4 regions of the Rhizobium sp. 9140 genome follow, and region 1 is predicted to be linked to each of the others. Evidence: predicted binding sites of a transcription regulator. Region 1 holds the regulator's gene; each other region holds the start of a gene.

Region 1 (5,244 bases):
GAAAATCAGCATCAGCCCGTATTCGTCACAGAGGTCGCGCAGCGCCTGCAGGAAAGCCTTGGGCGCCGGGCGTATGCCGCCCTCGCCCTGGATCGGCTCGATCAGGATCGCAGCCGTTTCCTCGGTGATCGCCTCCTTGACGGCATCGAGATCGCCGAAGGGAACCTGCACGAAGCCGGGCGCCTTGGGACCGAAGCCTTCGAGATACTTTGCCTGCCCGCCGGCTGCGATCGTCGCAAGCGTGCGGCCGTGGAACGCGCCTTCGAAGGTGATGACGTGGAAACGCTCCGTCCGGCCCTTGGCGAACTGATAGCGGCGCGCGGTCTTGATGGCGCATTCCAGCGCTTCCGCGCCCGAGTTGGTGAAGAAGACCTTGTCGGCAAACGTGTTGTCGGTCAGGCGCTTGGCAAGCTTTTCCTGGCCGGGAATCTCGTAGAGGTTCGACAGATGCCAGACCTTTTCGGCCTGATCCTTCAGCGCCGCCACCAGATGCGGATGGGCGTGGCCAAGTGAATTGACCGCGACGCCGGCAGCGAAATCGAGATAGCGCGCGCCATCTTCCGCCACCAGCCAGACACCCTCGCCGCGCTCGAAGCGCAGCGGCGCGCGCATGTAGGTCTCGTAAAGTGGGGTTGCCTCGGCCATCGTGCCAATCTCCTCGTCCTGTCCGCGCGGTCTGCGGGAAGGTTCGATCTGTTTTGCAGAGACCGGCAGTGCCGGCCCGGAATGAAAAATACCGCCCTGACGGCGGCGAGCGCACTATCGGTATTTCAGGTGCTGCTGTCAACAAAAGTCCCGGAATTACGGCCTTGTCGCGCGTTTTTCGGGCGCGATGCTTTCTGGAGAAAAGGCCTTGCAAATATATCACGCGGTGACAGCAAGTTGGGGAAAACCCAAAAATCGATTCGGGTCGATTCCCCGGACTCTTGTCAGGGAGTCACCCCGTCTCTAGGTTAGCAAATAATTGCTAGACGCATGCGGCGGACCTAGTCACCAAAAGAGTCAAGGCGTTGCAGCTTCGGAGCCATCCGGGGCGCGGTGAGGGATTCGTCCTTCATGAACGGCCTGGAACGGAGACGACCATGAATTGGACTGACGAGCGGGTTGAGAGACTGAAGAAGCTCTGGGCCGAGGGGTTGAGCGCGAGCCAGATCGCGGCACAGCTCGGCGGTGTCAGCCGTAACGCCGTTATCGGCAAGGTTCATCGCCTGTCGCTTCCCGGTCGTGCGAAAGCCGGTGGTGCCGCCCCGAGCGCAAACCGCCCGAAGCGTCCGGTCGTTGCCGCACGCCCGGCAGCGCCGGAAGCCGTCGTCGCCAACGCCGCCCCGCGCGCAGCACCGCTGCGTCCCATGGCACGCCCGGTCAACACGATGAACGTGAACGCGGATTCCGAAGGCGCCTTCGCACCGGAAACCGCACTGACGGTGACCGGCAGCGGGACGAGCGGCGCAACGGGCAGCAATGTCGTCGTACCGATGTCGCGCAAGCTCGTTCTGACACAGCTTACCGACCGCACCTGCAAGTGGCCGATCGGCGATCCCATGAAGGACGAATTCCACTTCTGCGGCAACGACTCTCCGGATACCTCGCCCTACTGCACATTCCACGCCAAGCTGGCCTACCAGCCCTCGGCAGAACGTCGCCGCGCGCGATAAACGCCTGGTAGACCACAACGAAAAGGCCTTCTTCGTTCTGTGAAGAAGGCCTTTTGCGTTATGGATGATGAAGGATGCTTCGTCTGCACCGGACCTGGGCAATCGACAGCGATGCAGCCCTCGAAGACGTTATGCTTCGGGAGCAAAGCGTCATATCATCAGCTTTCCAGCGAGTAGCCTGCGCCGCGGACCGTGCGGATGACGTCTTGCATGTTGGAGAAATTGAGGGCCTTGCGCAGGCGGCCGACATGGACGTCGACGGTGCGTTCGTCCACATAGATGTCATGACCCCAGACGCCGTCGAGAAGCTGCGAGCGGGAGAAGACGCGACCGGGCGAGGCCATGAAGAATTCGAGCAGGCGAAACTCCGTCGGCCCGAGGCGGACTTCGCGGGTTTTGCGGTGAACGCGGTGGGTTTCGCGGTCCAGCTCGATATCGCCGCATTTCAGAAGCGAGGACAGGACTTCGGGACGCGCACGGCGCAGCATGGCCTTCACGCGCGCGATCAGCTCGGGCGTCGAAAATGGCTTCACGACATAGTCGTCGGCGCCAGTGGCAAGGCCGCGAACCCGCTCGCTCTCTTCGCCCCGCGCCGTCAGCATGATGATCGGCAGGCGCTCCGTTTCGCTGCGCTGGCGCAGGCGACGGCAGAGCTCGATGCCGGAAACGCCGGGCAGCATCCAGTCGAGGATCAGAAGATCGGGCAGCCGCTCCTGCAGCCGCACCTCTGCCTCGTCGCCCCGGTTGATGGTGTCGACATCGAAGCCTTCGGCCTCAAGATTGTAACGCAGGAGGACGCTCAGCGCTTCTTCATCTTCGACAACGGCAATTTTCGGCTGCATTTCTGGACTCCGTAGTCTCCTTGTCACGCGACAAGGCTTTCGCCAGAACCCGAGGGCGGCGATCATCGTTGACAGTTCATGCGCGGCGCAGAGGCCACCGGATGGCTGCATATCCTTCAGCCGAACGTCCGCCGGCATCGAGACCGGAAGCAACGGCGCAGGAGCATTTCGGCTCCCGCGCCGCTCGCTCAGGTGGCGAGTGCGCCGACGGTGTTCGACGAGTCGTCCTTCGGACGTTCGCCCAGCGGCTGCGCACCGGTCGTCATGTAGTAGATCGTCTCGGCGATGTTGGTCGCGTGGTCGCCGATGCGCTCGATGTTCTTGGCGCAGAACAGGAGATGCGTGCAGGGCGTGATGTTGCGCGGGTCTTCCATCATGTAGGTTAGAAGCTCGCGGAACAACGAGGTGTAGATCGCGTCGATCTCGCTATCACGCTCGCGAATGGCCTTTGCCTTCTCGGCCGAGCGGGATGCGTAGACATCCAGCACTTCCTTCAGCTGCATCAGCGTCAACTCGGCCAGATGCTCGATGCCGCGGGACAGCTGCCGCGGCAGGCTGGCGCTGGAGACGGCGATGACGCGCTTGGCCGTATTTTTGCCGAGATCGCCCACGCGCTCCAGATCGGCCGCAATGCGGATCGACCCCATGATTTCGCGCAGGTCGGCCGCCATCGGCTGGCGCTTGGCAATCGTCACGATCGCCTTCTCGCCGATCTGGCGCTCGGCGTCGTCAAGCACGACGTCGTCGGAGATGACCTTCTGGGCAAGACCCAGATCGGCATTGACGAGGGCGCGAACGGATTCGGCCACCATCTGCTCGGCAAGGCCACCCATCTCGGAGATACGGCGGCTCAGATATTTCAGGTCTTCGTCATAGACGGATGCGATATGGGTTGCCATGGATCCTGTCCTTGGAGTTCGGTCACGGGCACAAGGCTGTCGGTCGGGCGACCGATCAGCCGAAGCGGCCCATGATGTAATCCTGGGTGCGCTGGTCATCCGGATTGGTGAACATCTTGTCGGTGTCGTTCTCCTCGACAAGATTGCCGAGGTGGAACATGGCGGTGCGCTGCGAGACGCGGGCTGCCTGCTGCATGGAGTGCGTGACGATCACGATCGTGTAGTTGGCGCGCAGCTCGTGGATCAGTTCCTCGACCTTGGCGGTGGCGATCGGGTCGAGCGCCGAACAGGGCTCGTCCATGAGGATGACTTCGGGGCTGACGGCAACGGCGCGCGCGATGCAGAGACGCTGCTGCTGGCCACCGGAAAGGCCGGTGCCCGACTCGTGCAGGCGGTCCTTGACCTCGTTCCACAGACCGGCCTTCTGCAAGCTCTGCTCGACGATGGCGTCGAGTTCGGCCTTGGTGCGGGCGAGACCGTGGATCTTCGGCCCGTAGGTCACGTTTTCATAGATGGACTTCGGAAACGGGTTCGGCTTCTGGAAAACCATGCCGACGCGGGCGCGCAGTTCGACGACGTCGATCGAGGGATCGTAGATATCACCGCCGTCGAGCGTGATCTTGCCCGTGACCTTGCAGTGGTCGATCGTGTCGTTCATGCGGTTGAGCGTCCGCAGGAAGGTTGACTTGCCGCAGCCCGAGGGGCCGATCAGCGCCGTGACCGTGTTTTCGCGGATGTTGAGGTTCACGTCGAACAGCGCGCGCTTTTCGCCGTAGTAGACCGACACATCCTTGCCAATCATCTTGTGAGGGACAGCATTCATCTTCTGATCGACCGCCTTTTCGAGAGTCGCTTCTGACATCATGTTCATTGTTTTCTACCTCACTACCAGCGTCGTTCAAAGCGGCGCCGCAACAGGATTGCGCCAAGGTTCATGACCACCAGGAAGATCAGGAGCACGATGATCGCGCCGGAGGTCCGTTCGACAAATGCACGTTCGGCTTCGTTGGCCCACATGTAGATCTGGACCGGCAGTGCCGTGGAAGGTTCGAGCGGCGAGCCCGGGAAATCGACCACGAAGGCCACCATGCCGATGAGAAGCAGTGGCGCGGTTTCACCCAGTGCATGCGCAAGGCCAATAATGGTCCCCGTCAGGATACCCGGCATGGCAAGCGGAAGCACGTGGTGGAAGATCGTCTGCATCTTCGAGGCGCCAAGGCCGAGGGCCGCAGCCCGGATCGACGGCGGCACGGCCTTCAGCGCCGCACGCGTGGCGATGATGATCGTGGGCAGCGTCATCAGCGTGAGGACGAGACCGCCGACGAGGGCTGCCGAGCGGGGCATACCGGCAAAGTTGATGAAGATCGACAGGCCGAGCAGACCGTAGACGATGGAGGGAACGGCCGCGAGATTGTTGATGTTGACTTCGATGAGGTCGGTCAGCTTGTTCTTCGGCGCGAACTCTTCGAGGTAGATCGAGGCGGAGACACCAATCGGCAGCGCGAGCGCTAGCACGATCAGCATCATGTAGAGCGAGCCGAGCGCTGCGACGCCGATGCCGGCAGCTTCCGGACGCGAGGAGGCGCCCGAGGTGAAGAGGCCCGTGTTGAAGGACTTCGTCATCGCGCCGTCCTGCGCGAGCGTCTGCATCCAGCCGAGTTGCTTATCCTTCACCTTGCGGTTGGCTTCGTCCACCGTCACGTCGATCTGGCCCTTGTTGGCCGAGTCGATGTTGCCTTCCGCCAGAAGTGCCACCGGCACCGTCTGGCCGATGATCGCCGGATTGGCAACGACGACATCGCGAAGCTGCGTGCGGGCGCTGGCCGAGACCATGTCGGTCGCGAGCTT
Region 2 (5,244 bases), 250 kb from region 1:
GTCGGCGCGCACAAGGGCGACACCAACACCGAAAGCAACCTGATCGACACCGCCATCACCAACAAGTCGGTCGCGATCATCCTCGATCCGGCCAACGCCGACGGCTCCGTCGGCGCTGTCAAGAAAGCCGTTGCCGCCGGCATCCCGGTCATTCTCGTCAATGCCGAGATCAACCAGGAAGGCCTTGCCAAGGCGCAGCTCGTGTCCAACAACGCGCAGGGTGCAGCCCTCGGCGCCACGCAGTGGGTGGAAGCCGTCGGCGACAAGGGCAAGTATGTCGAGCTTTTCGGCGCACCCTCAGACAACAATGCCGCGACCCGCTCCAATGGCTACGAGACCGTGCTGACGCAGTATCCGGACCTCGAAAAGGCGGCTTCCGAAGTGGCCGACTGGGACCGCACCAAGGGCCACGACAAGATGCAGTCCATGTTGCAGGCCAATCCGGATATCAACGGCGTGATCTCGGGCAATGACGAAATGGCGCTCGGCGCCATCGCAGCGCTGAAGGAAGCCGGCAAGATCGCCAACGTCAAGGTCGGCGGCTTCGACGGTTCGCCGGATGCAGTCGCCGCCATCAAGGCCGGCGAATTGCAGTACACCGTGCTTCAGCCGGTCGCCGTCTTCTCGGAAGAAGCCGTGAAGCAGGCCGACAGCTTCATCAAGACGGGTGCCACGGGCGCCAAGTCCGAAAAGCAGCTGTTCGATTGCCTGCTGATCACCAAGGACAATGTCGACAAGTACTCGGCACCCTTCGTGCTCGACAAGTAAGCATTCGACACCAGAGAGGGTGCCGCTTGCGGCGCCCTCTTTCTCCTGACGCGCCCCTTGTCACGCCCGGCGGTCGCATCCTTGCGAACGGGTTTCCCGTTAGAGGTTTTATGCGCTAGGACGCATACAGAGCGAACAGAGGGGCTAAGGGATGACGAACAGGACAACCGTCGGTCAGTTCATGTCCGAGCTTCCCAGCGACAGTCGCCAGGCCCGCCAGATCGTGCGCCGCCAGCTGATCGCCGAGGCCGTGATGGCCGAGGGCTCGATGCGGATCGAAGACCTGACCGACCGTTTCGGCATCAGCCTGATGACCGCGCACCGGGATGTCGACGAGCTCGTCAGCCGCGGCCTCTTTCGCAAGACGCGCGGCATCGTGACGGCCGCGCCGACGAGCCTTATCGAATCCAGCGACGTCTACCGCTCCAGCCGTCAGGCGCGGGAGAAAGCCGCCATCGCGCAGGCGGCCATGACCTTCATCGAGCCGGGACAGGCGATCTTCTTCGACGACAGCACCACCGTGCTGCAAATGGCGCATCACCTGCCCGAAAAGGTGCCGCTGACGGTCATCACCAATTCGCTCAATCTGATGAACGACCTGAAGGCCGTGCCGGACGTGACGCTGCTCGGGCTCGGCGGGCAGTTCTACAATTGGTGCAACGCCTTCATGGGGCGCATGACGATCCGCGAGATCGAGAAGCTCAGGGCCGATACCGTGTTCATGTCGATGTCGGCCATTCTGGACGACGTTGCTTTTCACCAGTCGCCGGAAATGGTGGAGACCAAGCGGGCGATGTTCGACAGCGCCGCCATGCGCATCCTTCTGGCCGACCACACGAAATTCGAGCGCCGGGCGCTCTATTCCTTCGCTGCGCTGACCGAATTCGACCTCGTCATCGTGGACGACAACATTGCCCCGGAGCATCTGGAGCGCATGCGCTCCAAGGGCATCAACCTGATGGTCGCGCCAGTGGATCGGCCGAAGGCAGGCCGATAGGACGTCCGCTCACGCAGCACTTTCCGGATTGACGAAGACGAGCTCCATGCGGTCGGCGAGGAAGCGGGTGCGGATCGCCTGCAACGGCCGGCCGTCGAGATCCACATCCACCGCATTAGTCACCAGCACGATGGCATCGCCGGCACAGGAGAGCGCATCGGCATCGCCCGGCGAAACGCGTTCCGCCGTCAGCCGCGTCTCGCGCCTTCGATAATCGGCAAGTCCACAACGGCCAAGCGCCTGGGTGATCGAGCCTTCCTGCGCATAGGCGGCGATAATGCCGGGGAACCGTTCAGCCGGGAAATGCGAGGTGGAGCGGGACAGAGGCACGCCATCCACCACGGCCATATGATCCAGCCGGTGAAGCGGGGCTCCGAGCGCTAAACCGAGCAGCCGCGCCATGGCCATGTCGGCCGATACCTTCTGCGATCCGACAAGCCGGCCCGAAGGCTCCAGCGACTGGCGCATCATGTTCTCGGAGAACCGCGCCCGCGTGCCGATCGGATAGGAGATGCGCGGCTCGACCGGATTGACGAAGGTGCCGCGCCCCCGCTCGGCCCGGACGATCCCCTCTGCCGCGAGAACCGCAATGGCGCGGCGCACCGTGTGTCGGTTGACGCCGTAGTCGGCTGCGAGCTCAGTTTCCGGCGGCAGGCGGTCGGTCACCACAGCGTCCATGATCGATGCGCGAATACCGTCGGCAACGCGCCGCCAGCGGGAAATACCGTCATCCTGCCCGTCCAATGTCAGCTCCTTCTCTTCGTATCGCGCCGTAGTGTCATAGCGGCGTCACGATTCCCGGGTTATAAATCGGATCAAGATTAGTTGTCTACACAAATAGACAAATAGGATCCGAAATGACCAGAGAACATCAGATATCGGGCCGCAAGCGCGCCCTCGACGCCATGGCGTCCATGCCGGCCGATCTTCTCGGCGAACGCTACGGCGCGATTGCCAAAGCGGCACCGCAGGCCATTCCAGTGCGCGGCCCCGAGATCGGCGCCGTGATGGTGCGCGGGCGGATCGGCGGCGGCGGCGCTCCGTTCAACCTTGGCGAGACGAGCGTGACGCGAGCGACCGTAAAGCTCGACAGCGGCGAGGTCGGCCATTCGATCATTCTCGGCCGCGACATCGAAAAGGCCCGCATGGTCGCACATCTGGATGCGCTCGGGCAGCTCGACGCATGGCAGGCCGTGATCGAAACGGATGTCGTCACGCCGGCGCTGGCGCTCGATGCCGAGGCGCGCAAGCAGCGCGCGGAAGAAACGGAAGCGACGCGCGTCGATTTCTTCACGCTGGTCCGGGGAGAAGACCGATGAGCCTCGCCTTTGTCGACGGCGGCTTCGCCGAACCCGTCTTCGGATCGCAGCGCGCCTTTCGCGCCCTGATGGATGCCTTCGCGCGACCGGGCACCGTCGCGGATCTCTCCGGCCTTGCCGTGCCGCCGGCACCGATATCCCCTGCGGCCGGCGCGATCCTGCTGGCGCTCGCCGATGCGGACACGCCCGTTTTCTTCGAGACGGACATGCCGGACGTGAAGGCCTGGACCGGCTTTCACACGGGTGCTGCGGCAACCGCTGACGCGTTGTCGGCCCGTTTCGTCCTCCTTTCGGATGACAGCGACTGTGCCGGCTGGCGCCGATTTGCCGTAGGCACGGCGGAATATCCGGATCGTTCGGCCACACTGCTCCTGCCGGTTGCGGAGCTTCGCGGCGGGCAGCGCCTCACCCTTCGCGGACCTGGCATCGAGACCACGACCGACATCGCGCCGCAGGGCCTGGGCGCCGGCTTTCTCGACGTGATGGCCGCCAACCGTGCCGGCTTTCCGCTCGGCTTTGACCTCGTCCTCGTTTCGGGCGGCGAGGCTCTGGCTTTGCCCCGCACCACACGCATTCAGGAGGCCTGAGCCATGTATGTAGCCGTCAAAGGCGGTGAAGCCGCCATCGAGAAGGCGCACAAACTTCTGGCCGACCGTCGTCGGGGAGATCGCTCCGTTCCTGCTCTCTCGCTCGAACAGATCGCGGGCCAGCTTTCGCTGGCTGTGGACCGTGTCATGGCCGAGGGATCGCTCTACGATCCCGAGCTTGCAGCCATGGCCGTGCGACAGTCGCGCGGCGACATGATCGAGGCGATCTTCCTCATCCGCGCCTATCGCACGACGCTGCCGCGTTTCGGCGCAACCCGGCCGGTGGAGACGGCGGCCATGCGGATCGAGCGGCGCGTCTCGGCCACTTACAAGGATATTCCCGGCGGACAGCTGCTGGGGCCGACCTTCGATTATACCCACCGCCTGATCGATCCCGATATGGCCGGCGACCATCCCGTCGCGCCCGGCGCGCGGCGTGACGTGACGGAGGATGCCGCCTACCCGCGCGTGACGGATATCCTCAACGCCGAAGGCCTGATCGAGCCGGATATCGCCTCCGATGCCGAGCCCGGCGACCTCACCCGCGACCCGACCGGCTTTCCCGCCGGCCGCGACCTCCGGCTTCAGGCACTTGCGCGCGGTGACGAAGGTTTCCTTCTGTCGCTCGGCTATTCGACCCAACGCGGCTACGGCCGCACGCACCCCTTCGTCGGTGAAGTGCGCATTGGCCTCGTCGATCTGGAAATCGACCTGCCGGAACTCGGCTTTGCCATCAATATCGGCGCGATCCGGGTCACCGAGTGCCAGATGGTGTCGCAGTTCAAGGGCGGCGGCGAGGACGGTCCGCGCTTTACGCGCGGCTATGGCCTCGTCTTCGGCCAGTCGGAACGCAAGGCCATGTCGATGAGCCTTGTCGATCGCGCGCTGCGTGCGGACGAGTTTGATGAAAACAGGGCGGCACCGGCGCAGGACGAGGAGTTCGTCCTCTCGCACTGCGACAATGTCGAGGCCACCGGCTTCGTCGAGCATCTGAAACTGCCGCATTATGTGGATTTCCAGGCCGAACTCGACCTGCTGCGCATGCTGCGGCAGGAACATGCGGCGGAAAAGACCGCCGGGACGGACCGACAGGAGGCCGCGGAATGACCTTGCCCGCCTATAACTTCGCCTATCTGGACGAACAGACCAAGCGCATGATCCGCCGCGCGATCCTCAAGGGCATCGCCATTCCGGGCTATCAGGTGCCCTTCGCCTCCCGCGAGATGCCGATGCCATACGGCTGGGGCACCGGCGGCGTACAGGTGACGGCCGCCATTCTCGGGCCGGACGACATTCTCAAGGTGATCGACCAGGGCGCCGACGACACGACCAACGCCGTCTCCATCCGCGCCTTCTTCGCAAAGACCGCCAATGTCGCGACGACGACCAAAACAGCGGAGGCGACGATCATCCAGACCCGCCACCGCATTCCGGAAGAGACGCTGAAGGCGCACCAGACCATCGTCTTCCAGGTGCCGATCCCCGAGCCTCTGCGTTTTCTCGAGCCCCGCGAGACCGAGACGCGGGTCATGCACGGGCTGGAGGAATACGGCCTCGTGCATGTGAAGCTCTA
Region 3 (5,244 bases), 590 kb from region 1:
GGAAATGGCTGGTCGAGACCTATCCGGTCCTGCAATTGATGGCGATCCGCAGCATTGCCGCGCTTCTCGTGCTGCTGCCGCTCGTTCTCCGCCGCGGCATTATGACGGTGGTTCGGGTCGAGCGTCCCGGGCTGCAGGCCCTGCGCGCGCTGCTGTTTGCCATCGACGCGACCGCCTTCTACTTCGCCGTCGGCTACATGCCACTCGCCGATGCGATGATCTACTGGCTTGCGGCCCCCATCTATGTCGCGGCGCTGTCGCCCTTCCTGCTCGGCGAAAAGGTCGGCTGGCGGCGCTGGACCGCGATCCTCATCGGCTTTGCCGGCGTGCTCATCGCGCTCGATCCATCGCGCGAAAGCCTGTCGATGCCCGCACTGGTCGCGCTCTTCGGCAGCGCCTGCTTTGCCTTTGCCATCATGCTCGGCCGCACGCTGCGCACCACGCCGGATACGACGCTGGTCGTCTGGCAGTTCGTCGGCTCGCTGGTCTTCTCGCTCATCGGCGTCGCCGTCGTCCCCGGCAGCTGGAAGCCGCTCGATCCCGCGACGATCCTGCTTCCGGCCCTTCTCGGCGTCGTCGCCATGCTCGCCCACGTTCTCGTCAGCCGCTCTCTGAAGCTTGCGGATGCCGCGACCGTCGTTCCCTTGCAATACACGCTGCTTTTCTGGGCGGTGGTCTTCGGCTGGATCTTCTTCGGAGATACGCCACGCCCGACAGTCATCATCGGTGCAGCCCTCATTGTTGCCTCAGGCCTCTTCATCTTTTTCCGTGAGCAGACGCTAAAGGAATTTCATCCGGCCGACGAATAGCGGCCTTCTCCGTTGCCAAAACAGTTGCGATCCTTATGCTGGTCAACCAGATAGAGATCCGGCGGTAGTCGCTGCGAGGGCACCACGACGTCACTTGGGACGTTCCGTGTGAAGCCCCGCCCGGAGCATGGGAAAAGAGCCGCCGCAACCAGAGCGGCCGGCACAATGGGAGAGTGTGTATGGGACTGATCAGCCTTCGGCAATTGCTGGATCATGCGGCCGAAAACGACTATGCGGTGCCGGCCTTCAACGTGAACAACCTGGAATATGTGCAGGCGGTCATGCGGGCGGCGGACAAGACCGACAGCCCCGTTATCCTTCAGGCCAGCCGCGGTGCGCGGGCCTATGCCGGCGACGGCTTCCTGCGGCACCTCATCCTCGGCGCCGCCGAGGAGTATCCGCACATTCCGATCTGCCTTCATCTCGATCACGGCGACCAGCCTTCCACCTGTATCTCGGCCATCACCAATGGCTTCACCTCCGTCATGATGGACGGCTCTCTGCTGGCCGACGGCAAGACGGTGGCAAGCTATGAATACAACGTCGCGGTCACAGCCGAAGTCGTGAAGATCGCGCACGCGGCCGGCGTTTCCGTCGAAGGCGAACTCGGCTGCCTCGGCAATCTGGAAACCGGCGCGGGCGAAAAGGAAGACGGCCACGGCTTCGAAGGCAAGCTGACCCGCGAGGAACTGCTGACCGACCCGGAACAGGCGCTCGACTTCGTCAGCAAGACCGGCGTCGATGCGCTGGCCGTCGCCATCGGTACCAGCCATGGCGCCTACAAGTTCACCCGCGCGCCGGATGGCGACATCCTGTCGATCGAGACGATCGAGAGGATCCACAAGGCCCTTCCCAACACCCACCTCGTCATGCACGGCTCCTCCACGGTACCGCAGGACCTGCAGGATCTCTTCACGGCCTATGGCGGGGAAATGACCCAGACCTGGGGCGTGCCGGTATCGGAAATCCAGCGCGGCATTCCCTTCGGCGTGCGCAAGGTCAATATCGACACCGACCTGCGTCTCGCGATGACCGGGACGATCCGCAAGTGCTTCAAAGAAAAGCCGGAGAATTTCGATCCGCGCAGCTACCTGAAGCCCGCGACGGCGCTGATGACCGACGTCTGCCTGGAGCGTTTCGAGGCCTTCCGCACGGCCGGCAAGGCACCGTCGATCCGCATCAAGCGCATGGCCGATATGGCGGCCACCTACGCGAAGATGGGCTGATCCACGTGCCGGACATCGATAGAAAAAACGGGGGGCCTTCCGTCCCCCGCACATCCCAGCCTGAAGCCGCAACGGCGCATCTTCCCGCTCCCGTTGTGGTCATGGGGGTTAGCGGCTGCGGCAAAAGCTCCGTCGGCGAGGCCATCGCCGCGGCTTTCGCAACCGACTTCATTGAGGGCGACGCCCTGCACCCGCCGGAAAACATCGCCAAGATGTCGGCGGGCACGCCGCTGACCGATGAGGACCGCTGGCCGTGGCTCGACGCCGTCGGCAAGGCCCTCCACGAGGGATCTGACGCAGGCCATGCGGTCGTCGTGTCCTGCTCCGCGCTGAAGAAGGTCTACCGCGACCATCTGCGCAAAGCGGCGGGCGGCAGGCTCGCCTTCGTCTACCTCACAGGAACGCGAGCCGTCCTCGAATCCCGCATGGGCCATCGCACCGGCCATTTCATGCCCACCTCCCTTCTCGACAGCCAGTTCAGGACGCTGGAAACGCCGACGGGCGAAGACCTCGTCGTCACCGTCGATATCGACCGGCCGCTCGACGCCGTCATTGCCGCCGCCCTGGAAGGCCTCGCCGATCTCCAGACGGCGTGAGCGCCGTCTGCTGGAACTCCGGCACCCGATCTGCGCCATTTTTGACGCACCTGCCCCCGGCTTGTGCTGAAGCGCTTCTGCCCCGTGACTCCGGCGGCAGAAGCGCTTTAAGGACGTTCGGTATGAATGCTCCGGTGATTCTCCAAGGTACGCGGGGACAGAAAAACGCTGACAAAAAGAGGGAAGGCGGGAACCACCCGCGATGTCATGACGTCGTCACATGAGAATGACACGCGTGCCGCAAAACGACGGCACAGACCCGAACCCGCTTCGACACGCGTCACCTGGTGCTCGGGCGGTGGGAATAGGAACGACCGCCAGGGCTTTGCCGACTGCGCAAAGACCGGAAGCAGGCCATGATCGAGGATGCGATGCGCTACGCCCTTTACTTCACCCCGCCGAAAGATGACGCCCTGACGCTGGCCGCCGCAGCCTGGCTGTCGCGCGATGCCTTTCTCGATGGCCGGGTGCCGACACCCGAGGTTCCCGGCTTCACGACGGAAGAGCTCGGCATGCTGACGGCAGAGCCCCGGCGCTACGGCTTCCACGCCACGCTGAAGGCCCCCTTCGCGCTCGCCCCCGGCCGCACGGAAGCCGAACTCCTTGCAGCCCTCGACGAGTTTTCGGCCGAATGCGAGCCCTTCGAGATCCCGTCCCTGACGCTCGGTCAACTCGGCCCCTTCTTCGCGCTCGTTCCCGGCGCGCCTTCGGATGCGCTTGCGAGCTTCGCCGCCGAGACCGTGCGCCGGTTCGAGCCGTTCCGGGCCGCCCTGTCGGCGGAAGATATCGCCCGGCGGAAGCCCGAAACGCTGCCCCCGGCCGAGCGACAGAATCTCGAGAACTGGGGTTACCCTTACGTTTTCGACGAATTCCGCTTTCACATGACACTGACCGGCCCGGTTGCCGAAGAGCGTTGCCCTGCCGTGCGGGCAGCACTCGAAGAAGCCTTCGCCGGTTTCCTGGGAAAGCCATTGTCCGTTACCGCGCTTGCGCTCTTCATCGAGCCGAAGCGCGGCAGCCCCTTTACCGTCCACTCGCTGATGCCGCTGGGCGATGCCGCGATCGAAGGAGACAGATGAATGGCCGTCGAGCAGATCTTCACCAATGCCAGCATTGTCCTGCCGGATGACATCGTAAAGGGCTCCGTGCTCGTTCGCGACGGAGAGATTGCTGATATCTCGACCGGCACCGTGCATAGCGGCGAGGACTTCGAGGGCGACTTCCTCATTCCCGGCCTCATCGAGCTGCACACCGACCATCTGGAAACCCATTATTCGCCCCGACCGGGCCTGCGCTGGATGAAAATGGCGGCGATCCAGGCGCATGATGCGCAGATCGTCACCTCCGGCATCACCACGGTGTTCGATTGTCTGCGCATGGGCTCGGCGGAAGGCGACGACGGCTTTGCTACCGGCGAAATGCGCGCCATGGCCGATGCGCTGGCGGAGGCCGAGCGGGAAAACCGCCTGCGTGCAGATCACCGCATCCACCTGCGCTGCGAGGTTTCGACCGATAACGTGCTCGACCAGTTCGATGCTTTCGGCGACGATCCGAAGGTCGGCCTCGTTTCTCTCATGGACCACGCACCGGGCCAGCGCCAGTTCCAGACGATGGATCAGTACATTCTCTACTACAAGATCAAACGCGGCCTTTCGGACGAGGCCTTCGCGATTTATGTCGAGAAGCAGCTGGCACTGTCGGAGCGAAACTCAGCCCGCCACCGGATCGCGATTGCCAACATCTGCGCGGCCCGTGGCATCCCGATCGCCAGCCACGACGATGCGACGGCGGCGCACGTGACGGAATCGATAGACCTCGGCGTCAAGCTGGCGGAATTCCCGACCAGTCTGGAAGCAGCCGATCTTTCCCACAAAGCCGGTCTCAGCGTGCTGATGGGCGCGCCGAACGTCGTGCGCGGCGGCTCGCATTCCGGCAACATCGCCGCCCGCGATCTCGCCGAGCGCGGCGTGCTCGATGTGCTCTCCTCAGACTACGTCCCCTTCAGCCTCATCCACGCCCCCTTCCTGCTCGCCGATGCGATCGAGGGCTTCGGCCTGGAAAAAGCGATCGCGCTCGTCAGCGACAACCCGGCCCGCACCGTCGGACTGGAGGATCGGGGACGAATCGCGGTCGGGCGGCGGGCAGATCTCATGCGCGTCGAACGGCCGAGCGGCGTGCCGATCGTCCGTTCCGTCTGGCGCAACGGACGGCGCGTCGCATGACCCCGGATCACCCGACCGGCGGCACCGGCGCCATGATCGTCGTCGTCGGCCCGAGCGGTGCCGGCAAGGACAGCGTCATCGACTATGCCATGGACCGGCTGAAGAGCACATCGGCCGAGGTCGAACTCGTCCGCCGCGTCATCACGCGCGCCCAGGATGCGGGCGGTGAGGATCATGAAGCTATCTCACCCGCGGAATTTCGGGCCTGTGCGGAACGGGGGGCATTCGCCGTGCATTGGGAGGCCCATGGGCTGCATTACGGCATCCCCGCCGCATGCCAGGCCAAGCTGGAAGAGGGACGTACGCTGATCGCCAATGGCAGCCGCGCCGTGCTTGACCGGTTCCGGGATGCCTTTCCACGCGTGGCGGTCGTCAATATCGTGGCGTCGCC
Region 4 (5,244 bases), 700 kb from region 1:
CACTCGGTCTCGCCGCCCTGTTCGGGCTTCTGACGGCGCTCGCCTTTGCCTGCCTGCCACTCGGCCGCGCCCGCAGCGTGCCGGCAACGGCGCTCTTCCGCAATCAGGACTTCGACCGCAGCCGGTGGCCGACCTGGCCCTATCTAGCGGCCGCGGCATTGAGCCTTGCGGCACTTGGCGGCCTCGCCATTTTCACGGCTTACGACCGGATGATCTCGCTGGTTTTTCTCGGCGCCATCGCCTTTTCGTTCGTCGTGTTGCGCGGTGTCTCCGTTCTGGTCGCGGCTCTCGCGCGGCGCAGCCCGCGGGTGTCCTCACCCGCTCTGCGGCTGGCCATCGGCAATATCCATCGGCCGGGCGCGCTGACGCCCTCCGTCGTTCTCTCGCTGGGCCTTGGGCTCGCGCTGCTGGTGACATTGGCGTTGATCGACGGAAATCTGCGGCGGGAGTTGACGGGCAATCTGCCGGAGCGCGCGCCCAATTTCTTCTTCGTCGATATCCAGGGCAGCGAGATCGAAGGCTTTCGCTCGTTGTTGAAGACGGCGCTGCCGGCGGGCAAGGTCATCGAGGTGCCGATGCTGCGCGGCCGCATCCTTGCCTTCAACGGCGAGGACGTCGCCAAGCGCGAGGTCGCGCCGGCCGGACGCTGGGTGCTCCGGGGCGACCGCGGCATTACCTATGCGAAGAACCTGCCGGAGAATTCGCGTCTTGTGGAAGGACAGTGGTGGCCGGACGGCTATAGCGGCGAGCCGCTCGTGTCCTTCTCCGAGCAGGAGGCGCGCGAACTGAACCTGAAGGTCGGTGACACCGTTACCGTCAACGTGCTCGGTCGCAACATCACGGCGCGCATTTCCAACTTCCGCACGGTCGAATGGGAATCGCTGTCGATCAATTTCGTCATGGTGTTTTCCCCCAACACCTTTGCCGGCGCGCCGCATGCCTGGCTTGCAACCGTCATCGATCCCTCGGCCACGCCGGAGCAGGAGGCGGCGGCGCTGCGCCAGATCACCAACACCTATCCGACCATCACCAGCGTACGGGTTAAGGATGCGCTCGACATCGTCAACGGCCTGCTGGGGCAGCTGGCAACAGCGATCCGGGCTGCGGCCGGCGTCGCGCTCGTCGCCTCGGTTCTCGTGCTTTCCGGCGCGCTGGCCGCCGGCAACCGCGCGCGTATCCATGATGCGGTGGTGCTGAAGACGCTGGGTGCGACCCGCGCGACGCTGATCCGGGCCTTCTGCTACGAATATACGATCCTCGGCCTCTCGACCGCGATTTTCGCACTTCTGGCGGGCGGTGTGGCGGCATGGTTTGTGGTGGCCCGCATCATGACGCTGCCCTCGTCCTTCCTGCCTGACGTGGCGTTCCTGACCATTGCCATCGCCCTGATCATGACGGTCGGCATTGGACTTGCGGGTACTTGGCGCGTGCTTGGGCAGAAGGCGGCGCCTGTTCTTCGCGATCTCTGAAGCGCGTCCCGCATTACATTTGCGTCATGCGACAGAGCCGCCCTTGAGAATAGGGCGGTTCCGCATCATATTGTCCTCAGGCTTGCTGAAGCTCCGCAGCGGTGCCCGGTCCGAGTTCTCTCGAGACCTGTCCGTCACTTCGAGCTGATATGAGGATAAGAATGTCCGATCCCAGAAACTTTCGCATGCAGACCGCCGGCGCGCGCGCTGACGCTGCTGTCGACCAGGGCCTGCGCGCTTACATGCTGCGGGTCTACAATCTCATGGCGCTCGGCGTCGCCATCACCGGCGTCGCCGCTTTCCTGGCTTTCCAGTTCGCATTTGCCGATGGGCAGCTGACCGCGTTCGGCCAGGCGATCTATGTCAGCCCGCTGAAGTACCTGATCATGCTGGCTCCGTTCGGCATGGTGCTGTTCCTGAGCTTCCGGATCAATTCTATGAGCGTCTCGGCTGCTCAGACCACGTTCTGGCTCTATGCCGCGCTGATGGGCCTGTCGCTCTCGTCGATCATGCTGATCTACACGGGTCAGAGCATCGTGCGCACGTTCTTCGTGACCGCGGCCTCCTTCGGTGCGCTGTCGCTCTACGGCTACACGACGAAGCGCAGCCTGTCGGCCATGGGTTCGTTCCTGATGATGGGTCTGTTCGGCCTGATCATCGCCTCGATCGTCAACATCTTCTTTGCGTCGTCGGCTTTGCAGTTCGCAATCTCGGTCATCGGTGTGCTGATCTTCGCAGGCCTTACCGCCTACGATACGCAGCGCATCAAAGAAATGTACTTCGAGGGCGATGGTTTCGAGGCAGCCGGTCGCAAGGCGATCATGGGTGCGCTGACGCTCTATCTCGACTTCGTCAACCTGTTCCTCTTCATGCTGCGCTTCCTCGGAAACCGCAACTAAGCACAGAACAGGTCTCGACTTGATCAATGGAAAAGGCGGCTTGGCCGCCTTTTTTCGTGCGCGGGCGCTACCGTCTTGATCGGACGGGGGGAATATGGAAGGAACCGGGGGAAACCGATGTCTTTTGAGGTTCTGCCATGTCCTTCACTTTGCGTGATGCCTCCCTCGCCGATATTCCTGCCATTACGGACATCTACAGCGAGTCCGTGCGCAACGGCGTTGCCACCTACGAGATCGCCGTTCCCGACCAGGCGGAAATGACGACGCGCTTTTCCACCATCACCGAAAACAGCTATCCCTATATCGTCGCAGAAGACGCGGACGGGATCGTGGTTGGCTATGCCTATGCCTCGGCCTTTCGCATGCGCAGCGCCTACCGGTTTCTCGTCGAGGATTCGATCTATCTCGCGCCCGAAGCACGCGGGCGCGGCGTCGGCACGGCGCTTCTGAAGGAGTTGATCGCGCGCTGCGCGGATCTCGGTTTCCGCCAGATGGTGGCCGTCATCGGCGGCGCGCATCCCGCCTCCATCGCCGTCCACCGGTCGACAGGATTTGTGGATTGCGGGACGATGAAGGGAAGCGGGTTCAAGTTCGGCCGCTGGCTCGATACCACATTCATGCAACTGGCCTTGGGCGAAGGTGTCGATAGCCTGCCGGCCGATGGCGTCTATCCGGATACGCTTTACGGAGCCTGACCGCGCGCCTTGCGGGCAATCCTCTCTTGCAGCTTCGCCCGCATCGTCAGCTCTTCACGACCTTCAGCAGCTTGTCGAAGACCTTCAGCACCTGCGTGAGCTCATGCCCGCGCTTCAGAATCATGCCGTGCGTGTTGACCACGGCATAGGCGCCCTGTTTCGCGGCAAGCTTCGGCACCTTCTCCACACGGTAAAGCGGCTGTTCGCCCGAGCGTTTGAAGACGGAGAAGACCGCCTTGTCGCGCATATGGTCGAGCGCGTAGTCGCGCCACTCGCCTTCTCCCACCATGCGGCCATAGACCCACAGGATCTGGTCGAGCTCTCGGCGGTGGAAGGTCACGGGAAGAGGGTCTTTGGCATGTCGATAGTCGCTGAGATCGACGACCACGCTTTCAGATGCCTTGGGGGTTTGGCGATCTTGCAAATCCGTCTGATCGGTCATGCACATTCCGGCCTTTTGTTATGACAGGACGGTAACAGTGTGCCTGAGTGCCGCTGAAAATCAAGCTTGAACGGAAATGTTGAGACGCAGCCGCTCACAACTCCTGAAGCAATGGCTTTTTTTGCACTGCCGCATTGCGGTCAAACCGGTGCCTGAATTCGAGGCTTAACTCTGCCGCGTCGCCGCTGCTTCGGTTCTCCGAAGTACCGCGCGCTGCCCGGCCGGTCGACCAGCGTTTCTTGTTTCGCCGGCTCGGGGTTTCTGTGCAGCTTGCCATGCCCGACCTCCGGTCACGCGGGCGCACAGATGGTCCTGATCGGGATCGGCCTCCGGCCTTTGCCGCTTAGACCACCCGGTCCGGTGATATCGAAACCCTCAGCCCCCAGCCCTCGATATGCCGGACCGGGCAATTTTCCTGTGTCTCGCGGCAAGCCTATTGCGCTGCCATCAGCGTTGCCGCCCCGACGATGGCGCCGGGGGTTTCCGCGTCCTTCATCTGCTGCAGCAGGATCGCACAGCCACTGTCCTTCTCCTGATCGAGCACGGAGGCGGGCAGCACGAAGCGGGCGGACTTCCCGTCCCACATGCCGATCGTCTGAATGTCGCGCACGGCGTGCCAGTAGGACATCTTCTTGCCGCTGTTCTCACCCTTTTCCACGTCCACCACCTTCTGGCGATTGAAGTAGACGATAACGACGTTGGCTTTGCCGTTCCCTTCTCCAATCGTGATATCGATCTCGTCGTCCTTGCGCTCGGCCGAAATCGGAACCTTCATGCCAGCGTCTGCGCCGCTGAGGGCGATCAGCCGTCCCTTGATGCCCGAGAGATTGGCGCCGTTCACCTGATCCCGACCGTTCAGCACGGCCTGTGGCGTGTAGACGCCGTTGCGGCCAAACATCTTGGCATAGGCATATTGACGGGCGGTGTTCTCCTTCGAGGCGAGCGTGTCTGCCCAGCCGAGGTAATTCCAGTAATCCACGTGATAGGAGAGGGCGACGATGGAGCCGTCGTCGATCAGGTGCTTCAGCGCGGCGTCGGCCGGGGGGCAGGAGGCGCAGCCTTGGCTGGTGAAGAGTTCCACGACGCCCTTCGGCTGCGTGACCTCCAGCCCGCTGTCCGCGGTCTTCGCCACGATCGTCTGCGGCGCCGCTTCCCGTACCGCTTCTTGCGCTGCAGCCGGGAAGGCTGCCAGCACGAAGAGGCTGCCGATCAGGCTCAAACGAGAGGTCTTGAAGGCGGGCATGCAGGGTCCACTTCGGGCAGATTCCAATTCGGGCAGGATTGCGGCAGCCGGAAACCGCTCTTTCATACGCCGCAGCGTCCTCAACACAAAGTCACGTTGGAGTGAAATTCTGGCGATGACCGTCTCTGCGCGCCGGACATGCAAAAGGCCGGAACGCGGTTCCGGCCTTCGCAATGTTCAGATCTTTGCGCCTCAGGCGGCGAGGTCGCGCAGAACCGTCTGCAGGATGCCGCCATTGTTCATGTAGGTGACTTCATCCAGCGTATCGATGCGGCAGATCAGCGGAACCTCCTTCACCGTGCCGTCGGCATAGGTGATGACCGCGGTGCGCTTTTCACGCGGCTGAACGTTCGTCAGGCCCTCGATGGTGACGATCTCGTCGCCCTTGAGGTTGAGCGAAGCCCATGTCGTGCCGGCCTCGAAGACGAAAGGCACGACGCCCATGCCGACGAGGTTGGACCGGTGGATACGCTCGAAGCTTTCGGCGATCACGGCC

What was found. Region 1 encodes PhoB, which activates phosphate uptake and scavenging genes when phosphate is short. Its sites were predicted from a motif close to TGTCATNNANCTGTCAT; they were not measured.
Region 2: the regulator PhoB is predicted to act here: its motif matches at 2,542-2,558, upstream of phnF (phosphonate metabolism transcriptional regulator PhnF).
Region 3: the regulator PhoB is predicted to act here: its motif matches at 2,835-2,851, upstream of GA0004734_RS02870 (DUF1045 domain-containing protein).
Region 4: the regulator PhoB is predicted to act here: its motif matches at 3,526-3,542, upstream of GA0004734_RS02390 (DUF2794 domain-containing protein).

Annotation. Positions count from the first base shown of each region.
Region 1 is NZ_FJUR01000001.1:1,210,966-1,216,209, reverse strand. It holds gene GA0004734_RS05650 (aspartate aminotransferase family protein) at 1-645, opposite strand, end outside; gene GA0004734_RS05645 (GcrA family cell cycle regulator) at 1,083-1,655, shown strand; gene phoB (phosphate regulon transcriptional regulator PhoB) at 1,814-2,497, opposite strand; gene phoU (phosphate signaling complex protein PhoU) at 2,686-3,396, opposite strand; gene pstB (phosphate ABC transporter ATP-binding protein PstB) at 3,452-4,267, opposite strand; gene pstA (phosphate ABC transporter permease PstA) at 4,282-5,244, opposite strand, start outside.
Region 2 is NZ_FJUR01000001.1:965,226-970,469, reverse strand. It holds gene GA0004734_RS04455 (D-ribose ABC transporter substrate-binding protein) at 1-768, shown strand, start outside; gene GA0004734_RS04450 (DeoR/GlpR family DNA-binding transcription regulator) at 920-1,765, shown strand; gene phnF (phosphonate metabolism transcriptional regulator PhnF) at 1,775-2,509, opposite strand; gene phnG (phosphonate C-P lyase system protein PhnG) at 2,623-3,084, shown strand; gene phnH (phosphonate C-P lyase system protein PhnH) at 3,081-3,671, shown strand; gene GA0004734_RS04430 (carbon-phosphorus lyase complex subunit PhnI) at 3,675-4,778, shown strand; gene GA0004734_RS04425 (alpha-D-ribose 1-methylphosphonate 5-phosphate C-P-lyase PhnJ) at 4,775-5,244, shown strand, end outside.
Region 3 is NZ_FJUR01000001.1:624,621-629,864, forward strand. It holds gene GA0004734_RS02855 (DMT family transporter) at 1-809, shown strand, start outside; gene fba (class II fructose-bisphosphate aldolase) at 989-2,035, shown strand; gene GA0004734_RS02865 (gluconokinase) at 2,137-2,631, shown strand; gene GA0004734_RS02870 (DUF1045 domain-containing protein) at 3,003-3,710, shown strand; gene GA0004734_RS02875 (alpha-D-ribose 1-methylphosphonate 5-triphosphate diphosphatase) at 3,711-4,853, shown strand; gene phnN (phosphonate metabolism protein/1,5-bisphosphokinase (PRPP-forming) PhnN) at 4,850-5,244, shown strand, end outside.
Region 4 is NZ_FJUR01000001.1:514,017-519,260, reverse strand. It holds gene GA0004734_RS02405 (ABC transporter permease) at 1-1,469, shown strand, start outside; gene GA0004734_RS02400 (Bax inhibitor-1/YccA family protein) at 1,631-2,368, shown strand; gene GA0004734_RS02395 (GNAT family N-acetyltransferase) at 2,506-3,063, shown strand; gene GA0004734_RS02390 (DUF2794 domain-containing protein) at 3,110-3,505, opposite strand; gene GA0004734_RS02385 (DUF1223 domain-containing protein) at 3,939-4,748, opposite strand; gene acnA (aconitate hydratase AcnA) at 4,941-5,244, opposite strand, start outside.